2 regions of the Kaistia nematophila genome follow, and region 2 is predicted to be linked to the other one. Evidence: riboswitches for the same ligand, from Rfam matches in the RefSeq annotation. Region 2 holds a riboswitch; the other holds the start of a gene.
What was found. A riboswitch is a leader RNA that binds a small molecule or an ion and turns the genes downstream of it on or off. The one in region 2 is predicted to bind thiamine pyrophosphate.
Positions count from the first base shown of each region.

Region 1: another riboswitch for thiamine pyrophosphate. It lies ahead of thiM (hydroxyethylthiazole kinase); the one in region 2 lies ahead of OSH07_RS19100 (ABC transporter permease).

Region 1 covers NZ_JAPKNK010000007.1:28,665-43,352, forward strand. Annotated here, with positions in the region: gene OSH07_RS16165 (transporter substrate-binding domain-containing protein) at 1-419, shown strand, start outside; gene OSH07_RS16170 (amino acid ABC transporter permease) at 506-1,318, shown strand; gene OSH07_RS16175 (FadR/GntR family transcriptional regulator) at 1,493-2,290, opposite strand; gene OSH07_RS16180 (alpha-hydroxy acid oxidase) at 2,403-3,539, shown strand; gene OSH07_RS16185 (DUF3422 family protein) at 3,595-4,872, shown strand; gene OSH07_RS16190 (LysR family transcriptional regulator) at 4,869-5,801, opposite strand; gene OSH07_RS16195 (FAD-linked oxidase C-terminal domain-containing protein) at 5,928-7,361, shown strand; gene OSH07_RS16200 (FAD-binding protein) at 7,396-8,568, shown strand; gene OSH07_RS16205 (hypothetical protein) at 8,638-8,973, opposite strand; gene glcF (glycolate oxidase subunit GlcF) at 9,094-10,392, shown strand; gene OSH07_RS16215 (DUF1488 family protein) at 10,397-10,660, opposite strand; gene OSH07_RS16220 (TMEM175 family protein) at 10,720-11,325, opposite strand; gene OSH07_RS16225 (helix-turn-helix domain-containing protein) at 11,400-12,383, opposite strand; TPP riboswitch at 12,551-12,673, shown strand; gene thiM (hydroxyethylthiazole kinase) at 12,739-13,575, shown strand; gene thiE (thiamine phosphate synthase) at 13,575-14,216, shown strand; gene aceB (malate synthase A) at 14,320-14,688, shown strand, end outside.
Region 2 covers NZ_JAPKNK010000009.1:128,936-143,623, reverse strand. Annotated here, with positions in the region: gene OSH07_RS19120 (RluA family pseudouridine synthase) at 1-984, shown strand, start outside; gene rpoH (RNA polymerase sigma factor RpoH) at 1,108-2,025, shown strand; gene OSH07_RS19110 (adenylate/guanylate cyclase domain-containing protein) at 2,209-4,017, shown strand; gene OSH07_RS19105 (ABC transporter substrate-binding protein) at 4,255-5,199, opposite strand; gene OSH07_RS19100 (ABC transporter permease) at 5,227-6,024, opposite strand; TPP riboswitch at 6,089-6,194, opposite strand; gene yegS (lipid kinase YegS) at 6,247-7,164, opposite strand; gene OSH07_RS19090 (hypothetical protein) at 7,192-9,063, opposite strand; gene OSH07_RS19085 (adenylosuccinate synthase) at 9,113-10,405, opposite strand; gene OSH07_RS19080 (mucoidy inhibitor MuiA family protein) at 10,556-12,211, opposite strand; gene OSH07_RS19075 (ClbS/DfsB family four-helix bundle protein) at 12,346-12,858, opposite strand; gene OSH07_RS19070 (DMT family transporter) at 13,005-13,934, shown strand; gene serA (phosphoglycerate dehydrogenase) at 14,195-14,688, opposite strand, start outside.

The sequences.
Region 1 (14,688 bases), on a different contig from region 2:
CCGACGAGAACCGCTTCACCGACGCCGCCAGCTTCAAGCCGAACGACAAGCTTCTGGTCGGCGCCCAGGCCGGCACGACGAATTTCTACGTCGCGGTCTACAACGTGCTCGACGGCGACGAGAAGAACCCGCGGATCAAGCTCTTCGACACGTTCGGCGCCTCGGTGCAGGCGCTGAAGACCGGCGACGTCGACACCGTGCTGATGGATAAGACTTCGGCCGACGGCTACATCGGCGCCTCGCCGGGCTCGTTCAAGGTGGTCGGCGAGCCGCTCGGCACCGAGGAATTCGGCTTCATCCTGAAGCCCGGCTCGGACCTGACCGCGCCGATCAACGCCGCCATCGCCTCGATGAAGGCCGACGGCACCTTCGACAAGCTGAACCAGAAGTGGTTCTACGAGTACCGGGCCGGCCAGTAGGGATCGGCCCCGGCTGTCATCCTGCAGGATGGACTGGCTCTTCTTTCCCCCTCCCGCGGGAGAGGGAAACGCAGCTTGAGTTTTTCATGCCGTCACCTCCGAAAATGCCGCGTCGCGAAATTCCGTATTGGCTGCTCGCCATCGGCCTGCTCGGCGTACTGTTCCTCTGGCTGATCTCCGCGAATGGCGACTATGCGACCATCTTCGCGGCGGTGCGGCAGGGCGTGTTCGTCACGCTCTGGGTGACGTTCATCGCCTTTGCGCTGGCGATGGCGCTCGGCTTGCTGATCGCGCTGGCGCGCACGTCCCGCCATCGCATCCTGCGCGAGATCGCGACCTTCTATGTCGAGATCGTGCGCGGCATCCCCATGCTGGTGCTGTTGTTCTACATGGCGTTTGTCGGGGCGCCGCAACTCGTCGCCTTCTGGAACTGGGTGCTGGCGACGCCGATCGAGCAGGGATGGCTGCCGGGCCTGGGCGTGCGCGATTTCGGCATGACGGCGCGGGCGATCGCGGCGCTGACGATCGGCTATTCGGCCTTTCTGGCCGAGATTTTTCGCGCCGGCATCGAGGCTGTTCCCAAGGGGCAGACGGAGGCGGCAGCCTCGCTCGGTCTGTCGCGCATGAAGACCTTTCGCCTCGTCGTGCTGCCGCAGGCGACGCGCACCGTCCTGCCGCCGATCGGCAACGACTTCGTCTCGATGATCAAGGATTCGGCGCTGGTCTCGGCGCTCGGCGTGCAGGACCTGACCCAGCTCGGCAAGGTCTATTCGTCCTCGACCTTCCTGTTCTTCGAGACCTACAACGTCGTCGCGTTCCTGTACCTCGTCATGACCATCAGCCTGTCGCTGCTGGTCCGCGCCCTGGAGCGCCGCATGGCGAGGAGCGACGCGCGCTAGGGTCAGTCGGGGTCGAACCCTCTCTCGTCATCCCTGCGAAAGCAGGGATCCATATGACCGAGGTCCCCGGCGCTTCGTCGAGCAACCCGGATGAATGGATCCCGGGCCAAGCCCGGGATGACGGCGAGCGTGTTGCCGGAACGCGCCTAGGCGACAAGTCGTTCAGTTAGCCAGCTATTCTCGGCGCACCGGCCGCTTCGCCGTGGCGCGTTCCTCGAACTGCATCAGCCGCAGCGTGCCGATCTCGGCGCGGGCGCCGGCTTCGGCGGCGTCCCGCATCGAGGCCGAGACATAGGCGATGTGATCGATCGCAGCCTTGCGGGCGGCCTCGGGATCGCCGGCGAAGATTGCGTCGCGCAGCGCCTTGTGCTGGGCGAGCAACTGGTCGCGCGAACCGGTCTGGCCGTAGAGGCGGCTGCGGTTGTAGAAGACGCCGTCGGCGAGCAGCCGGTAGCAGGCCCGCAGCACGTGGATGATGACGATGTTGTGCGTCGCCTCGCCGATCGCCTGGTGGAACTCGACGTCGAGCGCCGCCTCGCGCCGGAAATCCGCCTTGTCGTGCTCCGCCTCCATCGCCTCGATGATGCGGGCGAGGATGGTGCGGTCGGCCTCGGTGGCGCGCTCCGCCGCCATTGCTGCCGCCGTCGCCTCGATCTCGCGCCGGAATTCCAGATAGTCGCCGCCCGCCTTGGGGGATTGCGCGATCAGGTCGACGATCGGCGCGGCGAAGATCGCGCCCTCGATCGCCGCCACATAAGTGCCGCCGCCGGGCCGGCTTTCGACCAGCCCGCGCGCTTCCAGCGCCTTCAGCGCGTCGCGCAGGATCGGCCGCGACACGTCGAGCGTCGCCGACAGGTCACGCTCGCCCGGCAGCTTGTCGCCGGGATGCAGCACGCCCTCCAGCACCAGCATCTCGATCTGTCGCGCCACCTCGTCGGCGGTCGCGCGGGAAGGAATCGGTTGAAAGACCATGCGGAAGAGCCTATCAGCGGAAATCAGGAAGTGGTCAAGAAATTGATCCAGTTGGCGGGCGCGGCCCGCATTTCAAGATTTCAGAACCAATTGGAGCGGCGCCATGGGCGGCTTGAAGGACGCAACGAGCATTGCAGACCTGAGACTTTTGGCGAAGCGCCGCGTGCCGCGCGCCTTCTTCGACTATGCCGATCGCGGCTCCTACAATGAGGAAACGATCGACGCCAATTCGGCCGACTTCAAGGAACTGAAGCTGCGCCAGCGCGTCATGGTCGACGTCTCGAACCGCTCGACCGAGGCGACGCTGCTCGGCGAGAAGTTCGCCTACCCCTTCGCCTTCGCGCCCACCGGCCTCACCGGCATGCAGCATGCCGACGGCGAGATCCTCGCGGCCAAGGCCTGCGAGAAGGCCAACATCCCGTTTGCGCTGTCGACCATGTCGATCTGCTCGATCGAGGACGTCGCTGCCGCCACCTCGCGCCCGTTCTGGTTCCAGCTCTACGTGATGAAGAACCGCAACTTCGCGAAGCAACTGGTCGAGCGCGCCATCGCCGCCAAGTGCTCGGCGCTGATCCTGACGCTCGACCTGCAGGTGCAGGGCCAGCGTCACCGCGACATCAAGAACGGCATGACCGTGCCGCCGCAGATCAAGCTGCACAACGTGCTCGACATGGCAACCAAGCTTCCCTGGGCCTTCGAGGTGCTCGGCAGCAAGCACAAGACCTTCGGCAACCTGACCGGCGTCGAGGGCATGAGCGGCGTCAAGTCGCTCGGCCAGTGGATCTCGGGCCAGTTCGACCCGGCGCTGAACTGGGACGACGTCGCCTGGATCCGTTCGATCTGGCCCGGCAAGCTCATCCTGAAGGGCGTGCTCGACGTCGGCGACGCGCAGAAGGCGGTCAACACCGGCGCCGACGCCATCGTCGTCTCCAACCATGGCGGTCGTCAGCTCGACGGCGCGCCGTCGGCGATCTCGCGCCTGCCGCGCATCGTCGACGCCGTCGGCAAGCAGACCGAGATCCTGTTCGACAGCGGCATCCGCTCGGGCCAGGACGTGCTGCGCGCGCTGGCGCTCGGCGCCAAGGGCTGCATGATGGGCAAGGCCTTTCTGTTCGGCCTCGGCGCCGGCGGCGAGGCGGGCGTCTCCAAGGTGATCCAGATCGTCGGCAAGGAGCTCGACGTCTCGATGGCTCTGACAGGTCGTCGCACCCTGGCCGAGATCGACGAAACCGTCATCGACCGGGGTTGAGCCCGGCCCGCCGCCCGCCTACTGCTTGAGTGGGCGGCGCTGGCGGGAGAGGGCGATGCGCGAAGGGCCGAGACGTTTCGAGGATCACCCGCTGCGCGGCGCCGTGCTGCATGAAATTCATGCGCGGCCCTTCCTCATGATGGAAGCGCCGCGCATCGTCCTGAGCTTCGCCTTCATGACGGACGCGGCCCAGTCCGCGGCGGCGCGGGGCAGCCTGGCGGCGCTCTGCGCTCGCAACGGCCTGCCGCAGCCGGCCGCCGATGCGCGCCACCATGTCGTGGATCTCGCCGGCGGCACGCTGCGCTGGGAGAGCCACGCCGAATTCACCACCTATAGCTGGGACGTGCGCGGCAGCGCCGGCGCATTGCCGGCGGATACGCCGTTCGGCGAGGCGTTCGAGCCGCCGGGGCCGCTGATGGTCGCCGTCCGGCTCGACCTCGTGTCCGACGATCGGCCCGTCGCCGACATCCTCGCCTCCTACGATCCGGGTTCGCTGGCGGTTTCCGAGGTGGCCGGCGGGCGCGGCGTGATCGCCAGCGATTTCCGGGAGGATGGCGACGGCTATACGCGGCTGCTGGTCATCGATCGCGGGTTCGAGCCGCAGGAGGCCGGGCCGGTGGTGCAGCGCCTGCTCGAACTCGAGACCTACCGGACGCTGGCGCTCCTGGGCCTGCCGGAGGCGCAGCGCCTGCAGCCGGAGATCCGCCGGATCGAGACCCAGCTGGTGGCGAACACCGCCCGCTTCCGTTCGAGCGAGGGGTTCGAGGCCAATCGGCGGCTGCTCGACGACCTGACGGCGCTCGCCGGCGAACTGGAGGCGGGCGCCGCCGAAAGCGCCTTCCGCTTCGGCGCCAGCCGCGCCTATTCCGAGATCACCCATCTCAGGCTGAACGCGATGAGCGAGCGGCCGACGCCGGGCTATTCGAGCTTCACCGCCTATCTCGCCCGCCGCATGGCGCCGGCGATGCGCACCTGCCAGACGGTCGAGAGCCGCCAGCAGGATCTGTCGCGCAAGCTCGCCCGCGCGGCGGCGCTGCTGCGGGCGCGCGTCGATGTCGAGTTGTCGCAGCAGAACCGGGCGCTGCTCGACAGCATGAACCGCCGCGCCCGCCTGCAGTTGCGCCTGCAGCAGACGGTCGAAGGGCTCTCCGTCGCGGCGATCAGCTATTACATCGTCGGCCTGATCGGCTATCTGGCCAAGGGTTCGCCGGTGGTCGGCTTCGAGCTCGATCCGACGCATGTCACCGCCTTCGCGGTCATCCCGGTGGCGCTGTTCGTCTGGTTCCTTGTCCGCCGCATCCGCTCGCGGCATGACGATGGACATGGCGACTAGGGGGCTTTCGTCGGCGCGAGGATGGGTTCCAGCCCCTGGTCCCAGTGCGGGTGCTCGCCATAGAGCCTGGCGAGATGGTCGATGAACAGCCGGACCTTGGCGGCGAGGAAGCGGCGGCTCGGATAGACCGCATGCACCGCCACGTGCCGCGAGGCGCGATAAGCCGGCAGCACGACGACGAGGCGGCCTTCGCGCAGTTCCGGCCCGACATCCCAGGTCGAGCGGAAGGCGATGCCGAGCCCGGCGAGCACCGCCTCGCGCACCACCTCGTTCGAATTGGTCCTGAGCCGGCCCTCGACATGCACGGTCGCCGGCCCGTCGGGCCCCTCGAGCCGCCAGGGATCCTGGCTGGCGGTGGCGAGCAGCGTATGCCGCGACAGCTCGGCGATGGTCTTCGGCGTGCCGTGCTCGGCGAGATAGGCAGGCGTCGCGCAGAGCAGGCGATGATTCGGCGCCAGCCGCCGCGCCACCAGGCTCGAATCCGTCAGCTCGGCGATGCGGATCGAGACGTCGATGCCGTCCTTGACCAGGTCGACGAACTCGTCCGACAGCACCAGGTTGACCGTCAGGCCGGGATTGGCGGCGTGGAAGGCGCCGAGATAGGGCGCGATGTGCAGTCGGCCGAAGGTGGTCGGCGCCGACACCTTGAGCGTGCCGCGCGCCACGTCCGAGCGCCGGCTGACGAAGGACTCCGCCTCGTCGATCGAGGCGAGGATCTGCACGACGCGGTCGTGAAAGCCGCGGCCGGCCTCGGTCAGAGCGATCTGCCGGGTGGTGCGCTGGAGCAGACGCGTGCCGAGCCGATCCTCCAGCCGCTTCAAGCGCTTGGAGACGACGGCGGGCGAAAGATCCAGCTCGCGCCCCGCCGCCGAAAGGCTTCCGGCGGTGACAACGCGGGCGAAGATCTCCATATCGGATAGTGTGCTCATTGCCTCTACGGTGGCAAAAAATCAGGGCGATTTTCAATCTACCGGCAAGGATGATTGTTTTCTATCCCGGCTTGGGTACAAACCCGTGCGCGCCTAGAGTGGTTCTGAACTGGGAGGGAGGCTGCCATGTCCGCGATTGAGATTCCGAAGCCGGATCCGCGCATCCTCGCGCGCCGGGCGGAGATCCTCGCCGGCCTCGCCGCGCTGGTGCCGCCGACCTCGCTGATCACCGAGGAGGACGAGCGCCGCGCCTATGAGACGGACGCGCTCACCGCCTATCGCCGCGTGCCGCTCGCCGTCGTGCTACCGGAAACCACCGAGCAGGTTTCCAGGGTGCTGACATTCCTGAACCGGGAAGGCGTCAAGGTCGTCGCCCGCGGCGCCGGCACGTCGCTCGCCGGCGGCGCCATTCCGAGCGAGGACGCCGTGGTGCTCGGCGTCTCGAAGATGAGCCGCATCCTCGACGTCGACACCGCCAACCGCACCATCCGCGTCGAGGCCGGCGTCACCAATCTCGGCGTTTCCGGCGCCGTCTCGCATCTCGGCTTCTTCTACGCGCCCGACCCGTCGAGCCAGCTCGCCTGCACCATCGCCGGCAACATCGCCATGAACTCCGGCGGCGCGCATTGCCTGAAATACGGCGTCACCACCAACAACGTGCTGGGCGTCAAGATGGTGCTGATCGACGGCACCATCGTCGAGCTCGGCGGCGCGCATCTCGATGCCGCCGGCTACGACCTGCTCGGCCTCATCGTCGGCTCGGAGGGCCAGCTCGGCGTCGTCACCGAGGCGACGCTTCGCATCCTGCCGCTCGCCGAGGGCGCCCGGCCGATGCTGATGGGCTTCCAGTCGGCCGAGGACGCCGGCGCCTGCGTCGCCGCCATCATCGCCTCCGGCATCATTCCGGTCGCGATCGAATACATGGACCGGCCGGCGATCAAGGTCTGCGAAGCCTTCGCCCATGCCGGCTATCCGCTCGACGTCGAGGCGCTGCTGATCATCGAGGTCGAGGGTTCCGAGGCCGAGATCGAGGATCTGATCGGGCGCATCACGACGATCGCCGCCGACTACAACCCGTCCGGCCTGCGCATCTCGCAATCGGAAGCCGAGAGCGCCGCGATCTGGAAGGGGCGCAAGTCCGCCTTCGGCGCCATGGGCCGCCTGGCTGACTATATCTGCATGGATGGCACCATCCCGACCGGCCAGCTTTCGGCCGTTTTGACCGGCATCGCCCGGATCTGCGAGGGCTACGGGCTGCGCGTCTCCAACATCTTCCATGCCGGCGACGGCAACCTCCACCCGCTGGTGCTCTTCAATGCCAACGACCCGGCCGAGCAGGAAAAGGCCGAGCGCTGCGGCGAGGACATCCTGAAGCTCTGCGTCGAGCTCGGCGGTTGCCTGACCGGCGAGCATGGCGTCGGCATCGAGAAGCGCGACCTGATGACCTATCAGTTCAACACCATCGATCTCGACCAGCAGATGCGGGTGAAGACCGCGCTTGATCCGCAATGGCTGCTCAACCCGCACAAGGTGTTCCCGCTCGCGGGACGCCCCGTCTGATGCCCGAAATGCCCGTCTTGCAGGAAGTCCGCCGATGACGTCGATCCTTCTTCCCGACAACGAGGCCGAGATCGAGGCGATCGTGCATGAAGCGGCACAGTCGAAGAGCGCGCTGGCCATTCACGGCGGCGGCACGCGGCCGATCGGCCGGCCGGTTCACGCCGAGCGCACGCTGTCGACGCAGCTCCTGACCGGCATCACGCTGTACGAGCCCTCGGAACTGGTGATCTCGGCTCGTGCCGGCACGCCGCTATCCGAGATCCAGGAGACGCTCGCCGCCAACCGGCAGCGCCTGCCGTTCGAGCCGATCGACTATCGCCAGCTGCTCGGCGGTCACGGCACGCCGACGATCGGCGGCATGACCGCCTCCAATAGCTCCGGCCCGCGCCGCATTCATGCCGGCGCCGCGCGCGACTCGCTGATCGGCGTGCGCGCCACCACCGGCCGCGGCGAGACGATCAAGACCGGCGGCCGCGTCATGAAGAACGTGACCGGCTATGATTTCGTCAAGCTGCTGGCCGGTTCCTGGGGCACGCTCGGCGTTCTGACCGAGGTCACATACAAGCTCGTTCCCGAGGCGGAGACGGAGCGGACGCTGCTTCTGAGCGGGCTCTCGTCCGAGCGCGGCGTCGCGGCGCTGACGGCGGCGCTCGGCACGCCCTTCGAGGTGACGGCCGCTGCCCATCTGCCGGCCACGGACGGAATGCCGGCGCGGACGCTGCTGCGGCTGGAAGGCTTCGAGGCTTCCGTCCGCTATCGCAGCGAGCGGCTGGATCAGGTCCTGAAGCCCTTCGGCAATTTTGACATCATCGCCGCCGAGGCCTCGCGCGTGCTCTGGAAGGGCATCCGTGACGTCGAGGCGCTCGAGGTTCCGCATGAGGCGGCGATCTGGCGGATTTCAGTCCGTCCGACCGACGGTCCGAAGGTGGGCGACGCGCTCGCCGCCGCGCTGGGGAGCCGGCTCGTCTATGATTGGGGCGGCGGTCTGGTCTGGGCGAGCGCGCCGGGAGAGGGCGATGGCGGCGCCGCGGTGGTGCGGGCGGCGGTCACGGCCGTGGGCGGTCATGCCATGCTGGTGCGCGGTTCGCCGACGCTGCGGGCGACCGTGCCCGTCTTCGAGCCGGAAGAGCCGGCGGTCGCTGCGATGAGCCGCCTGATCAAGGCGACTTTCGATCCGGCCGGGGTGCTCAATCCGGGAAGGATGTGAGCCATGCCGGAGGCTGGAACAGGAATGGGATGGCCGCCGGCGCGGCAAAGCGCCGGGGCCGCAGCCGTTCTATTCGGTGAAGCGGACGACGCCCACCTCGCAAACGTCGATGCCTTCCTCGACCACTTCGCTGTCATCCGCGAAGACGCCCTTGAAGTCGAATTTGCAGTATCCGCTGCCGTCATCCATGTTGATGGTGACCGATCCGCCGGCGGGAACCTCGTCGTCGCCGAGAATATCCTCTTCCCAATCCTTGGCGCCGACGTTCGAAGCGTAGAATTCGCTGAGGTCGGAACTGGTTTCGTTGATGATCTTCACCTGGCGGTTCTCGGCGCTGGCGGTGCCGGCGAGAACGAGAGACGTGAAGAAGGCCGCTCCGACGGCGGCCCACAGGCGATGCTGCATAGCTATTCCCTTGAATGCGCTGAAGAAATTTCGCGCGCCTCGCCAATGCCAGATGGCCTGGGGTTGCGCAAGCACGATCCGGCACCCTTCTCAACACCGCCCGCAGCGGCAGAGTGATCCATGCAAACCTCCTTCTCCCTTGCCCAGCTCGCCGATCCGGATGTCCGCGAATCCGAGAAGATCCTGCGCACCTGCGTCCATTGCGGCTTCTGTACCGCGACCTGTCCGACCTATGTGCTGCTTGGCGACGAACTCGACAGTCCGCGCGGCCGCATCTACCTGATCAAGGACATGCTGGAGGGCGGCAAGCCGGCCAATGAGCAGGTGGTCAAGCACGTCGATCGCTGCCTTTCCTGCCTTTCCTGCATGTCGACCTGTCCGTCCGGCGTGAACTACATGCACCTCGTCGATCATGCCCGCGCGCATATCGAGGAGACCTATGATCGCCCGCTCGCCGACAAGGTGATCCGCACCGCGATCGCGGGCATCTTGCCCTATCGCAATCGCTTTCGCCTGGCGCTTGTCGGCGCCGCCATGGCGCGTCCCTTCGCGGGCCCGATCGGCAAGGTGCCGGGCTTCAAGCGGATCAGCGCCATGCTGAAGCTGGCGCCGCGCTTCCCGCATGGTCGCACCGCTTCGGAGGGGCCGGGCACGTTCCCGACCCAGGTCGAGAAGCGCGGCCGGGTGGCGCTGCTTTCGGGCTGCGTCCAGCCGGTGCTCGATCCCGGCATCAACGAGGCGACGATCCGCCTGCTGAACCGGGTCGGTGTCGAGGTGGTGATCGCCAGGGGGGAGACCTGCTGCGGTTCGCTCGCCCACCACATGGGCAAATCCGAGCAGTCGCACGAGACGGCGAAGCGGACGATCGACGCCTGGATCGCCGAGATGGACGGCGAGGGGCTCGACGCCATCATCATCACGGCGTCCGGCTGCGGCACGACGATCAAGGACTACGGCTTCATGTTCCGCGAGGACGCCGCCTACGCCGAGAAGGCGAAGCGGGTTTCGGCGATCGCCAAGGACATCACGGAATATCTCGAGAGCCTGAAGCTGGCACCGGTTGCCGCTCCCAAGCCTTTGACCGTCGCCTACCACTCCGCCTGCTCGATGCAGCATGGCCAGCAGATCAAGACGACGCCGAAGACGCTGCTGTCGAAGGCTGGATTCACCGTGCGCGACGTGCCGGAGGGACATCTCTGCTGCGGATCGGCCGGTACCTACAACATGCTGCAGCCGGAGCTCTCCCAGCAGCTGAAGGCGCGCAAGCTAGGCAACATCGCCAAGGTCGCCCCCGACGTCGTCGCCACCGGCAATATCGGCTGCATCACCCAGCTCTCGGGCGGGGTGCCGGTCGTGCATACGATCGAACTGCTGGACTGGGCCTATGGCGGCCCGAAACCGGCGGGGCTTCCCGCCTGATCCCTCAAAGATCGTCGGCGGTCAGAAGGTAGGATCCCTGCGCATGGCGGGAATAGACCCGCTCGGCCGCGCGTTCGATCCGCGCCCGGTTGGCGTCGAAGGCCTGCAGCGCCGCCGCCTCGTCCAGTCCGCCGCCCGGATCAATCCGCGCGAGGGCATCCGTTTCCAGGAAGAACGAGATTTCCAGCGCGCTGTCATAGCCCCAGAACTGGATCCGGTGATGCGAGGGGCTGTAACTGCGGCTTCGGTTCGGAAACTGGAGGTACATGGCGTGATCATACGCCCAACCGGGGCCCTTGGCTGCAAATAGTGCGGCATTGCCGGGCGCTATCGTTCCGGTGGGGCCTGGCCGGGATGGGCGGCGAGCAGCACGCGCTCGACACGGCGGTCCGGCACCAGCCAGATCAGCGCCACGGCCACATAGCAGCCGATCGCGATCCACGGGCTCAGGAAGGCGAGGGCGATCGCGGCGGCGTAGATGACGACCGAGATCCGGCCCTTCCTGTCTTTGCCGAAGGCGATCGCGAGGGCCGAATCCGCGCCTTCCAGGCGGATCAGCGCGCGGGCGAGGATGTAGTAGGCGATGCCGGACATCATCAGGACGAAGCCATAGACGGCGACCGGCACGGATTCGATGTGGTTCTCGCCCATCCAGGCGGTGGTGAAGGGCATCAGCGACAGCCAGAACAGCAGGTGCAGATTGGCCCAGAGCACGCCGCCGCGCACATGCCGCACGGCGTGGAACATGTGATGGTGGTTGTTCCAGTAGATGCCGATCATGACAAAGCTCAGCACATAGCTGAGAAAGACCGGCAGCAGCGGCAGCAGCGTGTGGATGTCCGCTTCGTGCGGAACCTTCAGCTCCAGAACCATGATGGTGATGATGATGGCGATGACGCCGTCGCTGAACGCTTCGATCCGGCTCTTGTTCATGCCCCTCGCTCCGTCGCCATGGCCCTGCCACGCTAGTCCTTTGCGCGTCGCCGCTCCATCCCTTCGGGCCTTGGTCAGGCCTCTAGCCAGAGGCGCGCTTTCATCGCCCGCACCCCGGTCGGGGTGTCGCCGAAGCGGCGGCGGAAGCTGCGGTTGAAATGCGAGAGATCGGTGAAGCCGGCTTCGCTGGCGATCTCGATGATCTTCATATGGCGGGCGTCAGGGTCGCGCAGGCGCTTCAGCACCATCGCGAGACGGGCGTTCAGTACATGCTCGGCGAAGGTCTGGCCGGTTTCTTCCAGCAGCACGTGAACGTAGCGCGGCGTGATGCCGAGCCGCGCCGCCAGGCGGGCGGCGCTGAACTTCGGGTCGTGGCTCTCCTTTTCGATGGCGCGCAGGATGGTGGCGCGCCTGGCGGCGCGGACGCCGCCGGCCTCGGCCTGCTCGCGCGCCTCGCCGCTGGCGCCGAGCGCGACGGCGATCAGGTCGACGAGATGTTCGCCGAAGACGCGCGCGGTCGTATTGCCGAGTGGCGCGCCATGGCTGAACAGGCCTTCGAGGTAGCTGGTGAGCAGGCGCAGCGCGAAGGCATGGTCGCCGAGCGGCGCGCCGGCGAGGCGGTCGATGCGCGGCGTCAGGGTTGCGATGTGGGCGCGCGAGGTGCGCACGCCCCAGTAGCGCGTCGCCGTCTCCATGCGCAGTCCGCCGGTCTGCGAACTGTCGCAGAGAAGGCCGTCGCCGGGAGCGATGCGGCGCGGCTCGCCCTGCGTCGCCATCATTTGTCCCTCGACGCAGAGAAAGGCGAACAGCGCGTCGTTGCCGTCTCGCACCAGGCTCGGCGTGCGCAGATAGCTCGCCGGCGAGGTGGAGATGATGGCGATATCGACAGGGCCGGCCTGGCAGAGCTCGATCTCGCCTTCGAACGGGCTGTCGTCGTGGCGGACGATGTCGAGCGCGACGGCGCGGCGGACGATCTCCTCGCAGAAAACGGGGAATCGGTCCTTCGCGGGCAGGGCCTGCGTGGAAAACTGCTGGCGGCCGGGATAGGGCTGGAGCATGCGGCGGGTCTCGTGCGGCGGTCGAGGCCTCGGCCCGGACGCGGATTGCAAAGGCGAAAGCTAGCAGGCCGCGAGGTTAGGTCGCCGTGACCGCGGTCACAAGGGCCCGGCAGGTCCGTTGACGACCGCTTGCCCCTTGCCTGGATGCCAAGCCGTGATAGGGTCCGCTCGTCTCATCGGGGTGCCCTGATCCATCGGAATTTCCGTCGGAGCTTGGCTGAGAGGTCTTTGGACTAACCCGCGAACCTGATCCGGATCATGCCGGCGGAGGGATTGAGCCAAGCGCCTGGATGCTTCAGCACCTAGATGTCCTTGCCATCGTTCCGTCCTGCGTCACAGCAAAGGACGTCCATTCGTGTCTACCACCCAACATCGCCACCTGACGGTCGCCGACGCTGCCAGCGCGCTCGCAGCCATGCGCGCCGCCCGCCCGCTCGTGCAGAACATCACCAACTACGTCGCGATGACGATCTCGGCCAATGTGCTGCTCGCCGTCGGCGCGTCGCCGGCCATGGTGCATGCCGCCGAGGAGGTCGACGAGTTCGTCGCCATCTCCAGCGCGCTGGTGATCAATATCGGCACGCTGTCGCCGCAATGGATCGAGGGCATGCGCCGCGCCGCGAAGCAGGCCGTCGCGCTCGGCAAGCCCTGGGTCCTCGATCCGGTCGGCTGCGGCGCCACGAAGTTCCGCACCGATTTCGCCGTCGAGATGAGCCGGGCCGGCCCGGCGATCATCCGCGGCAATGCGAGCGAGATCATGAGCCTGGCGGGAGCCGCCGGGGCAGGGGGCAAGGGCGTCGATTCGACCGCCTCGTCCGATGCGGCGCTCGCAGCCGGCAAGGCGCTGGCGCGCGCCAGCGGCGCGGTCGTCGCCATCACCGGCGAGACCGACTACGTCACGGACGGGGATACGGTGGTGGCGGTCACCGGCGGCAGTCCGCTGATGCCGCTTTCGACCGCTCTCGGCTGCGCGCTCTCGGCGACCGTGGCGGCGTTCGCCGCCGTGCGTCCGCCCTTCGAGGCCGCCGTGGCGGCGCTCGCCGTCTATGGCGCCGCCGGCGCCGCGGCCGCTGCGCGCGTGACCGGGCCGGGACACCTTCCCGCCGAACTGTGCGATGCGCTCCACGCCGAAGATGCCGGCATGCTCGAGCGTTACGCCACGATCAAGACCGTTGAAGAGGTGAATGTCTGATGAGCCGTCCTTTCGATCTTTCGCTCTATCTCGTCACCGACGAGGATCTTGCCGGGCCGCGCGGCGTCGTCGAGACCGTCCGCGCCGCCATTGATGGCGGCGTCACGCTCGTCCAGCACCGCTTCAAGCAGGGTTCGACCCGCGATTTCGTCGCGACGGCGTCGGCGCTGGTCGACCTGCTGCGGCCGCGCGGCATCCCGCTCATCATCAATGATCGCGTCGACGTCGCGCTGGCGGTCGACGCCGATGGCGTGCATGTCGGCCAGAGCGACATGCGGGTCGCCAAGGTGCGCGAGCTGATCGGCCCGGATCGCATCCTCGGCCTGTCGGCGGCGCAGATGCACGAACTGACGCCGGAAGAACTCGGCCCGATCGACTATCTCGGTGTCGGCCCGGTCTTCGCCACCTCGACCAAGCCGAATGCGCCGGATCCGATCGGCTTCGAGCATCTCGGTCGCGTCAAGAGGACGGTGGGCCTGCCCGTCGTCGCCATCGGCGGCCTGAAGCCGGAGCATGTCGAACCGACGCTGGCAGCGGGCGCCGATGGCCTCGCCATTGTCTCCGCCATCATCGCGGCGGAAGACCCTGCGGCGGCGGCGCGCGATTTTTCCACCCGGATCGCGCGCTATCGCGGCAAGTAGGCGACCTTTTCCAATTCGGAACAAGTTCTGCCCTGATCGTGCAGGTTCAGTTGAAGACGGTGGCGTGGCATAGTCGCTCCAACGTTCCCACCGAGGAGTTGTCATGTCCGCCACCAACGCTGAACGCCTGGCTGTGAAGGGGGAGATCGGTCCCCGCTTCGACGAGATCCTGACGCCGGAGGCGCTCGCCTTCGTCGCCGAACTGCACGGCCGGTTCGACGCCAAGCGCCGGGCCCTGCTCGAGTTCCGCAACGAGCGCCAGGTCTTCTTCGACAATGGCGGCCTGCCGGACTTCCTGCCCGAGACCAAGGCGATCCGCGAAGGCGACTGGAAGGTCGCGCCGATCCCGGCCGACCTGCAGGATCGTCGCGTCGAGATCACCGGCCCGGTCGACCGCAAGATGATCGTCAACGCGCTGAACTCGGGCGCGAAGGTTTTCATGGCCGACTTCGAGGATGCCTCCTCGCCGGTC
Region 2 (14,688 bases):
GAAATCGTCGACCTCGTGGTCGAACCGGATGCGGCTGGCCGTCGCCTCGACGCCTATCTGGCCGCCGCGATCGCCGAGCTCTCCCGCAGCCGCCTCAAGGCCCTGATCGAGGCCGGCCACGTTTCGATCGGCGGCGCGACCATAGTGGAGGCCAAAAAGGCGGTCAACGCGGGCGACGTCATCCGCGTCGCCGTGCCGCCGGCGGTCGCACCCGAGCCGGAAGGCGAGCCGATCCCGCTCAATGTCGTCTATGAGGACAGCGACCTGCTCGTCATCGACAAGCAGGCCGGCCTCGTCGTGCATCCGGCCGCCGGCAACTGGACCGGCACGCTCGTCAACGCGCTGATTGCCCATTGCGGCGACAGCCTTTCCGGCATTGGCGGCGTCCGCCGCCCGGGCATCGTGCACCGGCTCGACAAGGACACGACCGGCCTGATGGTGGTGGCGAAGAACGACCGCGCCCACAAGCGCCTCGCCAACCAGTTCGCCGACCATGGCCGCTCCGGTCCGCTCGAGCGCGGCTATCGCGCCATCGTCTGGGGCGTGCCGTCCCTGCCCTACGGCCTCGTCGACGCCCCGATCGGCCGCTCGCCGGTGAGCCGGCTGAAGATGGCGGTGGTGAAGACGGGCGGCAAGGAAGCGATCACCCACTATACGGTCGAGGAGCGCTTCGGCGATCCCGCCAATCCGATCGCCAGCCTGCTCGACCTCCGGCTGGAGACGGGCCGCACCCATCAGATCCGCGTCCACATGGCCGCGATGGCGCATCCGCTGATCGGCGACCAGGAATATGGCAAGGGCTTCCTTACCAAGCTGGCGCGGATCCCGGAACCGGCCCGCAGCGCGATCGCCCGCTTCCACCGCCAGGCGCTGCACGCGTGGCTGCTCGGCTTCGAGCATCCGACGACCGGAGAAACGCTGCATTTTGAAAGCGATCCGCCGGAAGACCTGGCCGATCTGATCGAGGCCTTCAACGGACTGTGATCGGGTCGGACCAATCGGTCCTGTTAAACTTGTATTTCGTGCCTATATATCTCCATGCGGGCCAACATGGCCGCGATCGGCGTTGGCTTTCGGGGAACGCCGAAAAGAATGGAGGGGGCACGTATGGCTGCCAGAGCAAGTCTTCCTGTCATCGCGTCCGGCGAAGCCGGACTTTCACGTTATCTCGACGACATCCGCCGCTTTCCCATGCTCGCGCCGGATGAAGAATATATGCTGGCCAAGGCCTACAAGGAGCATGACGACCGCAGCGCCGCCCACAAGCTGGTGACGAGCCATCTGCGCCTCGTGGCGAAGATCGCCATGGGCTATCGCGGCTACGGCCTGCCGATCGGCGAAGTGATCTCCGAGGGCAATGTCGGCCTCATGCAGGCCGTGAAGCGGTTCGAGCCCGAAAAGGGCTTCCGCCTCGCGACCTATGCGATGTGGTGGATCAAGGCCTCGATCCAGGAGTACATCCTGCGCTCGTGGAGCCTGGTCAAGATGGGCACGACCGCCAACCAGAAGCGCCTGTTCTTCAATCTGCGCAAGATGAAGAGCCAGATCCAGGCACTCGAGGAAGGCGATCTGAAGCCGCACCAGGTCGAGCAGATCGCCACCAAGCTCGGCGTCTCGACCGACGACGTCATCTCGATGAACCGTCGCCTTGGCGGCGACGCGTCGCTGAACGCGCCGCTTCGCGCCGATACCGAGGGCGGCGAATGGCAGGACTGGCTGGTCGACGACAGCGACAACCAGGAAACCATCCTCGCCAACCAGGAAGAGGCCGACAATCGCCGCCAGCTGCTGCGCGACGCGATGGGCGTGCTCAACGAGCGCGAACGCCGCATCTTCGAAGCGCGCCGCCTGGCCGACGACCCGATGACGCTCGAGGAACTCTCGGCCGAATTCGGCGTCAGCCGCGAACGCGTCCGCCAGATCGAGGTCAGGGCGTTCGAAAAGGTGCAGAAGGCGGTCAAGCGTGGCGCGCGCGATCTCGAGCGCAGCCACGCCGACGACGAACTGGCCGACACCGACGCCTGACCCGCTCCGGCGTCGGTTTCGCGCGTTGCGTCCTTTCTGCCTACGCGCGTAACTTTCGACTTTCCCGACAAACGAAACCGTTGCGAAAGTTTCGCTGATGCTGTATGCGGCTAGAGGTGACTTGCCTTTGCGTAATCTGCGGCAGGCCCGATAGCTCATACAACACAGTGTCGAGGGATCATCATGGCGCGCCCGCGTCGCCGATTGACCGTCATTGCTGCCTTGGATGTGGTCGGTTATTCCGAACTCATCCAGCGTGACGAGCTCGGCGCCATTCGCGAGATGCGCGCGATCTATCGCAGCCTCGTCCGACCCACCATTCCCCGATTCGGCGCCCACATCATCAAGACGATGGGCGATGGCGGCCTGATCGAGTTTCCGAGCGTCCTTGACGCGGTCGAATGGACGATGGCGTTCCAGAACGGCATGGCGGCGCGCAACGCCACCCGCGGCCGCCCGCCGATCGAGGTGCGCGCGGCGATCGTGCTCGCCGACCTGATCCTCACCGAAGACGACCGGTTCGGCGCCGCCATCGGCTTCGCCATGCGCCTGCAGGCCGCCGCGCCGCCCGGCGGCATCGCCATCACCCATTCCGTCCGCTGGCAATTGCTCGGCGAACCCGCCGCCGCCTTCAAGCCGGCCGGCTTCCTGTCGCTGCGCAGCATCCCCTACCCGGTCGAGGCCTGGTTCTGGATGCCCGAGGGCAAGCCGATGCCGCGCCTGGTGCCGACGGCCGGCCAGACGCTGACACCGACCAGCCTGGCGGTGCCGCCACTGCAGCCGGCCGAGCAGCCGGACCTGCGCCCGCTCACCGTCGTGCTGCCGTTCGACGACCTGTCGCCGCGCAGCGATCACGAGGCCTTCGCCGACGGGGTCGTCGAGGAGATGACCGCCACGCTGTCGCGCGTGCGCGACATCCGCGTCGTCGCCCGCAATTCCGCCTTCACCTACAAGGGCAAGCCGACCGACGTCCGCTCGCTGGGCCGCGACCTCGGCGTGCGCTACGTGATCGAGGGCAGCGTTCGCCAGGCCGGTGAAACGCTGCGCGTCACGGCCCAGTTGGTCGAGGCAGAGACGGGCGCGCATCTGTGGTCTGGCCGCAAAGATGGCACCGTCCATGATCCGCTGACGTTGCAGGACGAAGTCGCCACGCTGGTCGCCGGCGCGCTCCGCCCCGCCATCCGGGCGGCGGAAATCGAGCGGGTGAGGCGCAAGGCGACGGAAACGCTGAAGACGCACGAGCTCGTGCTGCAGGCGATGCCGCATTTCTGGGCGCATCGGCGCGAGGACAATGCCGCCGCCCTGGCGCTGCTGCAGAAGGCACTGCTCGCGGATCCGCGTTCGAGCGCCGCGATCAGCCTGAAGGGCTGGTGCCTCAGTCAGCAGATCACCTATCTCTGGTCCGACGATCCGGCCGCCGACCGCGCCGAGGCGATTGCGCTCGCCGAGCTGGCGGCGGAGCTGGGCGAACCCGATCCGCTTGTCCTGACCGCGATCGGCGCCACCTTCTCGATCCTCAACACCGACCAGTCGCGCGCGCTGCAGTTCATCGAGCGAGCCATCGCGCTCGATTCGACCTTCGCCTGGGCCTGGACCCGGCTGGGCTATGCGCAGGCTTATTCGGAGCGGCCGGAACTCGGCATCGAGAGCTTCGAGAAGGCGATCGCGCTGAGCCCGGAAGATCCGATCCAGTTCAACGCCTTCGCCGGCATCGCGACCTGCCATTTCCTGCTCGGCAACTATGCCGAGGCGGCGCATTGGGCCGGCCAGTCGCTGCATGGCCGTCCCGGCATGGTCTGGGCCTATCGCCTGCAGGCGACCTCGGCGGCGCTCGCTGGCCAGACGACGCTCGCCCGCAACGCCGTGCGTCGGCTTTTGGCCGAAAGCCCGGGCCTGACGGTCGCCGGCGTCCGCGACGGCATCAAGAATCTCGCCGGCCCGCAGCTCGACCGCTACATGGAAGGCCTGAAGCTGGCCGGCCTGCCGGAATGAACCTCTCACGCAACCCTTGAGGTTCTACAGGTCTCGATCTCCAGCATCCTGAGGCGGCTTGCGCTGCAAGCCGTCTCGGAGGACGCACCACCTGAGAGGAAAATCTCCGTACCGACGCCGCCCTGCGTGCTTCGAGACGGGCCTCTGGTCCCCTCAAAATACTGAGGTTAGTGCTGGGCGAAGGCCTCCCTCAGTGGGAGGTGACGGATTGCGCCGGCATCTCGATGCAGATCCGTCCTATCGCGGCGCGATCGCGTAGCTGTCGATCGGCGGGATAGAATCGAGCAGCCCCCTCGCCTTCATGAACTCGGCAAAGCGGTCATAGCGGCCGATATCGAGGGCGGCAGGGCGCTTGGCGAAGCGCGGCAGCGTCGCCAGGAACGAGTCGCGGTTCAGTTGGTCATCCAGGTCCTTGTGCGACTTCAGGAACATCGCCAGCGCCTCTTCCGGATGGTTGGTCAGGAAGATCGTCGCGTCCTCGACCGCCGCCAGGAAACGGACCATGCGCGGGTCGTCGCGAAGCTCGTTGCGAGTGACGTAGATCAGCTCGTCATAGGCGGGAACGCCGTGCTCCTCCAGGTAGAAGGCGATGCCCGGCTTGCCCTCGAGGCCGAGCTGGATCAGCTCGACGTTGCGATAGCCGTCGATCACCGCATCGACCTGGCCGGACATCAGCGAGGTCGAGAGGTTGAAGTTGACGTTGACCATCTCGACATCCTTCTCGCTGAGGCCGACGGAGGCGAGGACGGTGCCGATATAGGCGTTCTGCAGGCTCGCCACCGAATAGCCGACCTTCTTGCCCTTCAGGTCGGCGAGCGTCTTGATCGGCCCGTCCTTGAGCGCGATCAGCGCGTTGAGCGGCGTCTCGATCAGCGTGCCGATGCGGGTCAGCGGCAGCCCTTCCTTCACCTGCAGCATAAGGTCCGGCTGATAGGTGATCGCGATATCGGCCTGGCCGGCGGCGACGAGGCGCGGCGGCGCGCTGGCGTCGGCAGGCGCGATCATCTCGACGTCGAGGCCGTGCTTCTCGAAGAAGCCGCCCTCCTTGGCGATCACCAGCGGCGCATGGTCGGGATTGTAGAACCAGTCGAGCAGGACGGTCAGCTTGTCGGCTGCCTGGGCCGATCCGATCGTCAGGGCAGTGGCGAGGCCGAACGCCGCGAGCCGGAGGAAGGGTTTCATCGACGTTTCCTTTGCAGGTCGAGGGGATTAGCGGATGGTTTCGGGCGCCCAGGGGGCGATGTGGCGCGTGGCGATCTCGACCGCGGCGCGCACCAGCACGGCCATGGCGGCGAGAAGCGCCAGCGCGGCGAAGACGACGTCGGTCTGCGCCCGGCCGTTCGCCATCAGCATGGCGTAGCCAAGCCCGGACGAGGCGCCGACCCATTCGCCGATCAGCGCGCCGACGGGCGCGTAGACAGCGGCGACGCGGAGTCCGGAGGCCAGCGCCGGCAGCGCGTCGGGGATGCGCAGATAGAGGATTTCCTGCCAGCGCCTGGCCCGGTAGAGGCGGCTCAGGTCGATCAGCCCGGCATCGGTGCGCGCCAGCCCGTCATGGAAAGCGGACGCGACGGGAAAGAAGATGGCGATCGTCGCCATGACGATCTTCGAGCCGATGCCGAAACCGAACCAGAGCACGAGCAGCGGCGCGATGGCAAAGACGGGAAAGGCCTGGGTGACGATCAGCAGCGGCATCAGGATGCGCCGGATCGCCGGAACGAAGGTCATGACCAGCGCCAGCGCGACGCCGGCGAGCGCACCGGTAACGAGGCCTGAGATCGTCTCGATCAGCGTGGTGACGGCGTCGCGGCGCCAGAGATCGGGCCGCTCGACGAGGGCGCGCCAGACACGCGCGGGCGGCGGCAGCATGAAGGGCGGCGGCGCGAAGACGACGATCACGAGCTGCCAGATGGCAATCAGGGCGACGGCGACGACGAACGCGCGCGCGAGGCCGCCGGCCCAGCCATGCCGTCGCACAGTTCCCTCAAACTCTGCCCTTGCCACCATGGCGAAGCCGCTCCTCCGAAGATCGGACGAGGCCATGCGCATGGCGATGGAAACGAGCAGACGTCGTGAACCAGCTTCCCGTCCCTTCGCCGGCATGACCCGGATCAGGTTCGAAGGGTTCGGCCCCAGGCCATCTCAGCTCGCGTTCGCGAACACCCCTCGGAATGGGGCGAGCATGGCCGAGGATGCTTCGCCGTGCAAGGGGCCGGCCGAGCGGAGCTGCTATGCGGTGCCGTCGAGCGGGGTGGAGCCGAGGTGGACGCGAAGGGAGGCGGGCCGGCACTCGACGCGGAAATGCCGCGTCTTCACCGGCTCGCCATCGAGATTGACGTGCAGTTCCTCGTGCGAATCATATTCGATCCAGGCGCTGCGGGTCCTGATCTGGATGTTCTCGACGGCCGCCGCGCCCTGCCGCCACAACTGCGTGAAGGCTTCGAGCCGAGCATCGCCGGTGAGTTCCGGCAGGATGGCGAGGTCAAGCAGGCCGTCGTCGATGCGGGCTTCCGGGCAGAGCACGATGCCACCGCCGGCCTGGCGGCCATTGCCGATCGCGAGCGCCAGGAAGCTGCCTTCCCACTCGAAGCCTTCGGCGCGGAAGCGGCCGCTATTGGCCGAGAGCTCGCGAAACCGGGTGACGCCGGTGACGACATAGGCGAGGCCGCCGAGCCGGCTCTTCAGCTCCGGATCGGTCTCGACGGTGACGCGCGAGCCGAAGCCGCCGGAGACGAGATTGACGAAGACGCGACCGTTCAGGCTGCCGACATCGATCCGTCGCGCCGGGGTCGTGGTGACGAGCCGGAGCGCCGCCGTCAGGTCGTCGACGGGAATGCCGGTGGAACGGGCGAAATCATTGGCGGTGCCGAGCGGCAGGATGCCGAACGAGCAGCTTTCCGGCGGCTCGGCCGCGAGCGAGGCGGCGAACACCTCGTTGACCGTGCCATCGCCGCCGCCGGCGACGATGCAGTCGATCGCGCCCTTGCGCGCTTCCGCGACGGCCTCGCGGGCGAAACGACTGGCGTCGCCCGCCTCCCAGGTCACGCGGACCTCGACCACATGGCCATCGGCGCGGACGGCGCCGACGGCCTCACGCACGCGCGGATCGCGCGCCGCCTTGCCATGCAGGATGAGCCGGACTTTCATGGTTCATCCCGCGAGGTTGGCGTGGCGCTACTTGTTGCCCCAGGCGGTCATCGCCTTGTCGAAGACGCGCTGGCCGGGTGTGCCCTTCTCGAAGGTCAGGATCGCGCGCTGGTCGTTGTTGTAGACGATCGGCAGGTCGATCCAGTTGCGCTCGCGAAGCAGCGCGACGTTCTGCGCCATCGGCTGGGCGTCGTTCGAGAAGGCGATCCAGAAGAAGCCGTCGGCGACCTTGGCAGCGGCGCCGTCGAGCGGCTGGCCACGCGATTCCTCGGTCGGCTTCATCACCAGTGCCGGCACCGACTTGACGCCGCCGCCGGCGAAATTCGCAGGCGTATCCACGACAATCTCGACCAGATGGCTCGCCGGCAGCGCGCTGTCATTGTTCTTGCGGATGTTCAGAGTCACCTTCATGCCCTTCTCGGGCACGTCGAGATTGGCCTGGATCTCCGGGCCGTTCGGCGAATTGGCGTTGAACTTCCACGTCACATTGGCCGGAACCACCTTGACGTTCTGGGTGCCGTCGGTCGGCTGTTCGTAGAGGATGGCCTTCTGCGCGACGAGCGACTCATCAGCCGTTCCGGCCGCGGGCGCCGCGGCGGGAGCCGAGGCCGCCGGGGCCGTATCGGCCGGCTCGGCCGCGGCCGGCGCCTGGGCCGGGGCGGCGGAGCCGGTGCCCTCCGGCGTCATCACGCCGGCGAGCGGATCGGCTTCCTCGCCATCCGACGAAGGCTGGGCATCGACCGTGCGGACCGACTTCGCCGGCGCCTCTTCCGCGGCGCCGCCGCCGAGGCGATCGGAATTCTTGCTGCTCGCGGGCGCCGAAAGCGTCGGCGGCGCGTCCTCGTTCGACGCGGTCTTGGCGCCGGTATCGGAGGACGAGATCAGGTCGCCGATCACGTCCTTGACAACGCTGCGCTGCGACCAGACCAGCGCCGCGATGCCGCAAAGCATCAGCGCGATCAGGACCAGCAGAATGATCGTCGGCCAGCGCGAAGGCTTGGTGCGCTCGACATAAACGGCGGGACGCTCGGCAGCCTCGCGGTTGCGCTCGCGACGCGACGGACGGCGCTCGCGCGGCTCGTCGAAAGAGTCATTCCCCATCGGCGTGGCGCGCAGCGGCTCGGGCGCCCAGTCGGCGTCGGCGCTGAAATGACGGCTGTCGTCATGGTCGTGGTCATGTTCGAGATCCGCGTCGAAGCGCGGCTCGTCGGCCGGTTCCGGCGCCGACATCGTCGGCTCGCGACGGCCCTGCGGCGCGGCGCGATCATAGGCGCTCGGGCGCGTGGGCGAGACCTGCGGCCATTGCGGCTGCACCGGCGGCGGCTGGCGCGAAGGCTTCTGCGGCGGCTCGGGCTCGTGCCAGTCGGCCTCGATCTCGGGCTCGGACGCATGCGCCTCGTCGGCCTCGTCATGGAAGAATTCGGCCTCGGCGGCCTGCGGCGGAGGCGCTACGGGCGCCGGGGCCGGCGTCGGCGCGGCGGGCTGCTGACGCGGCGGCTCGGCGGCCGGACGCGGGCGGGCCACGACCGGCTGCGAGGCCGGCGTAGGCAGGGGCGGCGGCGGCGCGATCTCCGCCTCCAGCTCTTCTTCGAGCTGTTCGACCGGCTCCGGCTCGACCGGCTCGGGCGTGACGGCAAGCGCCTCGGCAACGGCCGCCGCGGCGCTGACGCGAACCGGGGCCGGGCGCGCGGCGCTCGCCTCGCGCTCGACCTTGCGGATCGCCTCCTCCAGTTCCAGGCGCTGGCGGGAAATCTCGGATGTGGTCAGGGGCGGGTCGATGGACTTCAGCTGTCCGATCAGCGCCGTGCGCGCCTTGTCGTAAACTGAACGACGCGCGTCGCCGGATTCGCTCTCGAACCCGGAAACCGCCTTTTTCAATACCGCGTAATAGTCGGTCATCGTCCCATTCTACTAACTACGTCCGAACCGGCGCCTGCGATCGACAACCTCAGTCCTGAAACGGATCCTGAACCAGAATTGTATCGTCTCGTTCCGGGCTGGTCGACAGGAGCGCAACGGGCGCGCCGATCAGTTCCTCGACGTGACGGACATATTTCACGGCCTGCGCCGGCAGATCGTTCCAGCTACGGGCGCCGGCGGTGGAATCCTTCCAGCCTTCCAGCGTCTCGTAGATCGGCTCGACCCGGGCCTGCGCCGCCTGGGATGCCGGGAGATAGTCGATCTCGCGGCCGTCCAGCCTATATCCAACGCAAATCTTGATTTCTTCAAGGCCGTCGAGAACATCGAGCTTCGTCAGCGCGATTCCGGTGATGCCGGAGGTGCGGATCGTCTGGCGAACCAGCACGGCGTCGAACCAGCCGCAACGGCGCTTGCGCCCCGTCACCGTGCCGAATTCGTGGCCGCGCGTGCCGAGGAAATCGCCGACTTCGCCGGTCTGCTCGGTCGGGAACGGCCCCTCGCCGACGCGCGTCGTGTAGGCCTTGGTGATGCCGAGCACGTAGCCGACGGCACCCGGGCCGACGCCCGAACCGGTCGAGGCCTGGCCGGCGACGGTGTTGGACGAGGTGACGAACGGATAGGTGCCGTGGTCGATGTCGAGCAGCGCGCCCTGCGCGCCCTCGAACAGGATGCGCTTGCCGGCGCGACGCTCGCGGTCGAGCAGCTGCCAGACCGAATCCATGAACGGCAGGACCTTGTCGGCGACCGAGGCGAGCTCCTCGTAGAGCGTCTCGGCGAGGATCTCTTCCTGGCCGAGGCCGCGGCGCAGCGCATTGTGGTGCGCCAGCAGCCGCTCGATCTTCTCGCGCAGCGCCGGCAGGTCGGCGAGGTCCATGACGCGGATGGCGCGGCGGCCGACCTTGTCCTCATAGGCCGGGCCGATGCCGCGCTTGGTGGTGCCGATGCGGGTGCCGGCATTGCTGTTCTCGCGGAAGGCGTCGAGTTCGCGATGCAACGACAGGATCAGCGCGGCGTTCTCGGCGATGCGGAGATTGTCGGGGCCGACCTTGACGCCCTGCGCCTCGAGGCGGCCGATCTCGGCCACGAGCGCATGCGGATCGACGACGACGCCATTGCCGATGACGCCCATCTTGCCCGGACGCACGACGCCGGACGGCAGCAGGCTGAGCTTGTAGGAGACGCCGTCGATGACGAGCGTATGGCCGGCGTTATGTCCGCCCTGGAAGCGCACGACGATGTCGGCGCGCTCGGAGAGCCAGTCGACAATCTTGCCCTTGCCTTCGTCGCCCCATTGCGATCCGACGACGACTACATTCGCCATTGAACTTCCCTCTTCGACGTCAAGCCAATTGCTGATGCCACGCTGCGCGGCACGCGATAGGACTCACCCCGGCGAGCCGCCAGGACGAGGCGCGCGGACTATATAGACTCCATCTGCCCCGCGCGACCCCCGCGAGAGCATCTCAGCCCCTCAATTCTCCCAGAATACGTCCTGATCCGCCGGCCAACGCACGGCAAAGGCGTTCAAGATCTCTTTTGTTTCGCCGGCGGCATAATCATAGCGCCAGGCAACCACGCCGCGCGCCCCGTCGACGGCGCTCTCCGTCGGCGGCGTCGCCTCGGCGAGCGACTGCACGGTGATGGCCGCCGCCTCGGAAACCGGCAACTGGTCGAGCACGACGATCGCCATCGGGCGGGCGTGGCGGTTTTCGACCTTGATGCGATAACGCCGCTCGTCGGTCTTCTCCGACGAGATCAGCCCGCGCTCGCCGGTCTTGCGGTCGAGCGTCGTTCGCGTGACGCTCACCTTGTCGTCGATGCCGAATCCGAGCCTCAGTTCGCCATCCGGCGCGACGAAATCGAGCGGAACCGTGCCGGCGAAGACGCCATCACGGTAAAGCACGGCATTGCCGCCGACATAGGGCGCGCCGGACCGGTTCTTGAACCGCGCCGTCAGGAAGGCGGCATCGCTCACCGCCGGGACCGCGCGCACCTCGATCGTCGGCGCCAGGGTCTCGGTCGCAATCCGCACCGAGCGATCGCCCTCGCCCGAGGCGATCGAAACCGGCTCGGCAATCCGGTATTCGGCACGGAAATCTCCGAAATCGGCGACGGCCTCCGCCTGCCCCACCGCCTCGGCATCCGCGCCACCCGCGGCCATCTTCCGGGATGGCGCCATCGGGGCGGGGGCCGGCGGCGCGATGGCGAGCGATTCGCGCGCCGGCTCCTGAACGAAGCGCGGCATGAAGCGAACGACGCTCTCATAGAGCTCCGGCGGCTGCGTGCCTTCCGCCGGCCGCGTCGTCGACAACGTCAGCGCCACGCCAGACCAGTCCTCGCCGGTCTCCTGATGCAGCTCGGCCCGCCGGATCAGTTCCAGCTTCGGCTCGGCCGCCGTCTCGCCCAGCGCCAGCGAGATGTCGTAGGCGGGGCTCCATCCGGCCGACTCGGTGCGGTAGCCGAGCGTCAGCTGGCCCGTCGCCGGCTGGTCGGCCTGCAGCTCGATCCGCGCCGTCAGCTTCGGCAGGGACGGCGGCAGCGCATCCATCGCCTTCTGCCGCTCGGCGATGGTCTTCTCGACGCCGCGCTTTTCGATGCGAAGCGCGGCGCGCTGGCGGTCGATCTTCTCCCGCTCGAGCCCGAGGCCTTCGGCGGTCTCGACCCAATTGCCGATCGACTTGCCTTCCGCCATGCCCTTGGCGAGCCCCTCGGGCACGCTCTCGGCCAGCTGGTCGATGAACTTCACCCGGAGGTCGAGGGCGGCGAGCCGGTCGTCGAGCGCGGCGACCTGGTCGCGCAGCGCCTCGATTTCGACGGCGATCGACTGCCGGGCCGGATCGGCGCCGGCATCCGCCCTGCCCGGTCGCGTCTCGACGGAGCGGATGGTGACGCCGCCGGCGGCCATGCCCTTCACCCGCAGGCTGTCGGCGACCATGTCAGCCGGCAGATCGTCGGCCACCAGCACGCTGACGCCGGCCGGCACGGCGAACGTCGCCTCGCGCAGCACGGCCGCCCCCTGCGGATGCACGGTCACGGCGGTAACCCGGCTGCCGAGCGGCAGGTCGGCGGCAAGGGCGTGGGCGCTGCAGGCGGCAAGCGCCGCCACGGACAGAGCGAGGATCTTCATGGCCGTCTGGATTCCCCTCAAGATGAAACGCCGCCATCCATGGACCTGCCGGCGGGCATTCCGCCGGATAACGCGCGATTGTGGTATCGCCGCGCCACAATTGCGCGGATCTCGTGAAAAACGCCCCTCGCCGCTCAGGCGATGCCGTTCGCCTTCTTCCACGTGCGCAACCGCCCGCGCGCATTCGCATAGGGCGACGACGTGTTGAACTGGATCATCCGGCCCATCGTGTAGCTCTCGTACCAGGGCGTCCCATAGAGCGCGGCGTCGTCATGGCGTTCGATCAGCGCGACGAGGCGATCCTTCGCTTGGGCCAGGCGCTGCAGCAATTGTTCAAAGGAGAGGCCGTCATAATCGGCATAGAACTTCTGCGCGAGCGCGCCGAGCTGATTCCATTTGTAGCCGGTTTCCGGAAAGTCGACCGGCTCGCCGGCGTCCCGCCGCGTATGCCACTTCAGCACCAGCTCGTTCCATCCGGTCAGATAGGCGACGAGGTCCCGCACGCTCATGCGGGTCCCCTTCGCATGACCGTCGAGCGTCTTCTCCCCGGTCCGATCGGCGGGAATGGTGGCGAGCTCCCGCATCAGCCTGGCATAGGCGTCGTCGATCGCCTCCAGAAGTGCATCCTTGCCGTCCGGAACCGCCATCGAGCCCCTCCATCCTCGGTTGCAGGATGGCATAGCCCTCGCGCCCGCGCTTCGCAAACCGTCGATCCCGTCCGGGCGCACGGTTGAGGCTTGGCAGCGACGCCCCGTCGGGGCTATCCAGACGTTCCGCTGTCCGGGGCCAGTTCATGTCATTGCTTTCGCGAGCCTTCGCCTGGCTGTTCAACCGGCCCTATCTGCTGCTCGCCCTCACCTTCCTGTTCTGGGCGATCAACATCGTGCTCGGACGCTATGTCGCCGGCTCGATCCCGCCGGTGGCGCTGGCGCAGGTGCGCTGGGCCGGGGCATCGCTGATCATCCTGCCCTTCGCCTGGCCGCATCTGAAGCGCGACTGGCCGGCGATCCGCCGCAGCCTCGCCATCATGCTGCTGCTCGCCGCATCCGGCATCGGCGCCTACAACACGCTCGCCTATTACGGGCTGCAATATACCGAGGCGCTGAACGGCCTCCTGATGCAGTCGATCGCCCCGCTCGTCATCGGCGTGTGGTCGCTGATCCTGTTCCGAGACCGCATGACGGCACCGCAGATCACCGGCGTCTGCCTGTCGCTCTCCGGCGTCGTGCTGATCATCTGCCGCGGCGATCCGATGGTGCTGCTGCACCTGACGCTCAACATCGGCGACATCATCATGCTGCTGGCGATCAGCTGCTACGGCTTCTATTCGGCGCTGCTGAAGAAGGGGCCGCGCATCCACTATCTGTCGATGCTGGGCTTCACCATTCCCGCCGGCGCGACGATGATCCTGCCGTTCTGGATCTGGGAGATGGTCTCCGGCAAGTTCATGCACGCGACGCCTCTCACCTTCGCCGTGCTCGCCTATGTCGTCGTGATCCCGTCCGTCGTCGCCTACATGTTCTTCAACCGCGGCGTCGCGCTGATCGGGCCGAACCGCGCCGGTCCGTTCTTCCATTTGCTGCCGGTCTTCGGCTCGATCATCGCCATCCTCTTCCTCGGTGAGCAGCCGCGCTGGTATCACGGCGCCGGCTATGCGCTGATCATCGGCGGCATCGCGCTGGCGCAATTGAGCCTCTCCAGGATCCGCGCCTTCGGGCGGTGACTCTCGAACCGGCCGCTGGGCACTGTCAGGTCACGGCCGAACGCCCCTGCCCCAACCGCACCCTCGCCGTCATCCCGGGCGAAGACCCGGGATCCATGCAGCCGGGTTGGCCGCCGCGTGAAGTGCCCGCTCGTGCGGATGGATGGATCCCTGCTTTCGCAGGGATGACGGAGACGTCTGGTCCCGCCGACGAGAGCCCAAGACAAAAAAAGGGCGACGGTTGCCCGTCGCCCTCTTCATTCCAGTGCCGAGAGAGGATCTCAGAAGTTCAGGCGCTTGGCCTGAACGACGCCCTCGAGACCGCTGACGCGGTCGAGCACGCTATCGGAGATTTCCTCGTCGAGGCCGATCAGCGCGATCGCATCCTCGCCGGCGGCCTTGCGGCCGAGGTTGAAGGTGGCGATGTTGATGCCCTCGCCGCCCAGCAGGCTGGCGAAGCGGCCGATGAAGCCCGGCTTGTCCTTGTTGGTGACGTAGAGCATGTGGGGGCCGAGCTCTGCCTCCATGTTGATGCCCTTGATCTGGATGATGCGCGGCTTGACGTCGCCGAACACCGTGCCGGCGACCGAACGCTCCTGGCGCTCCGTCGTCACGGTCAGGCGGATATAGTTCTCATAGGCGCCCTGCTGCTCGCGCCGGACTTCCTCGACCGCGATGCCGCGTTCCTTGGCGACGGCCGGTGCCGAGACCATGTTGATGGTCTGCAGCTGCGGCCGCAGCACGGCGGCAAGCGCCGCCGCCGTCAGCGCGCGGA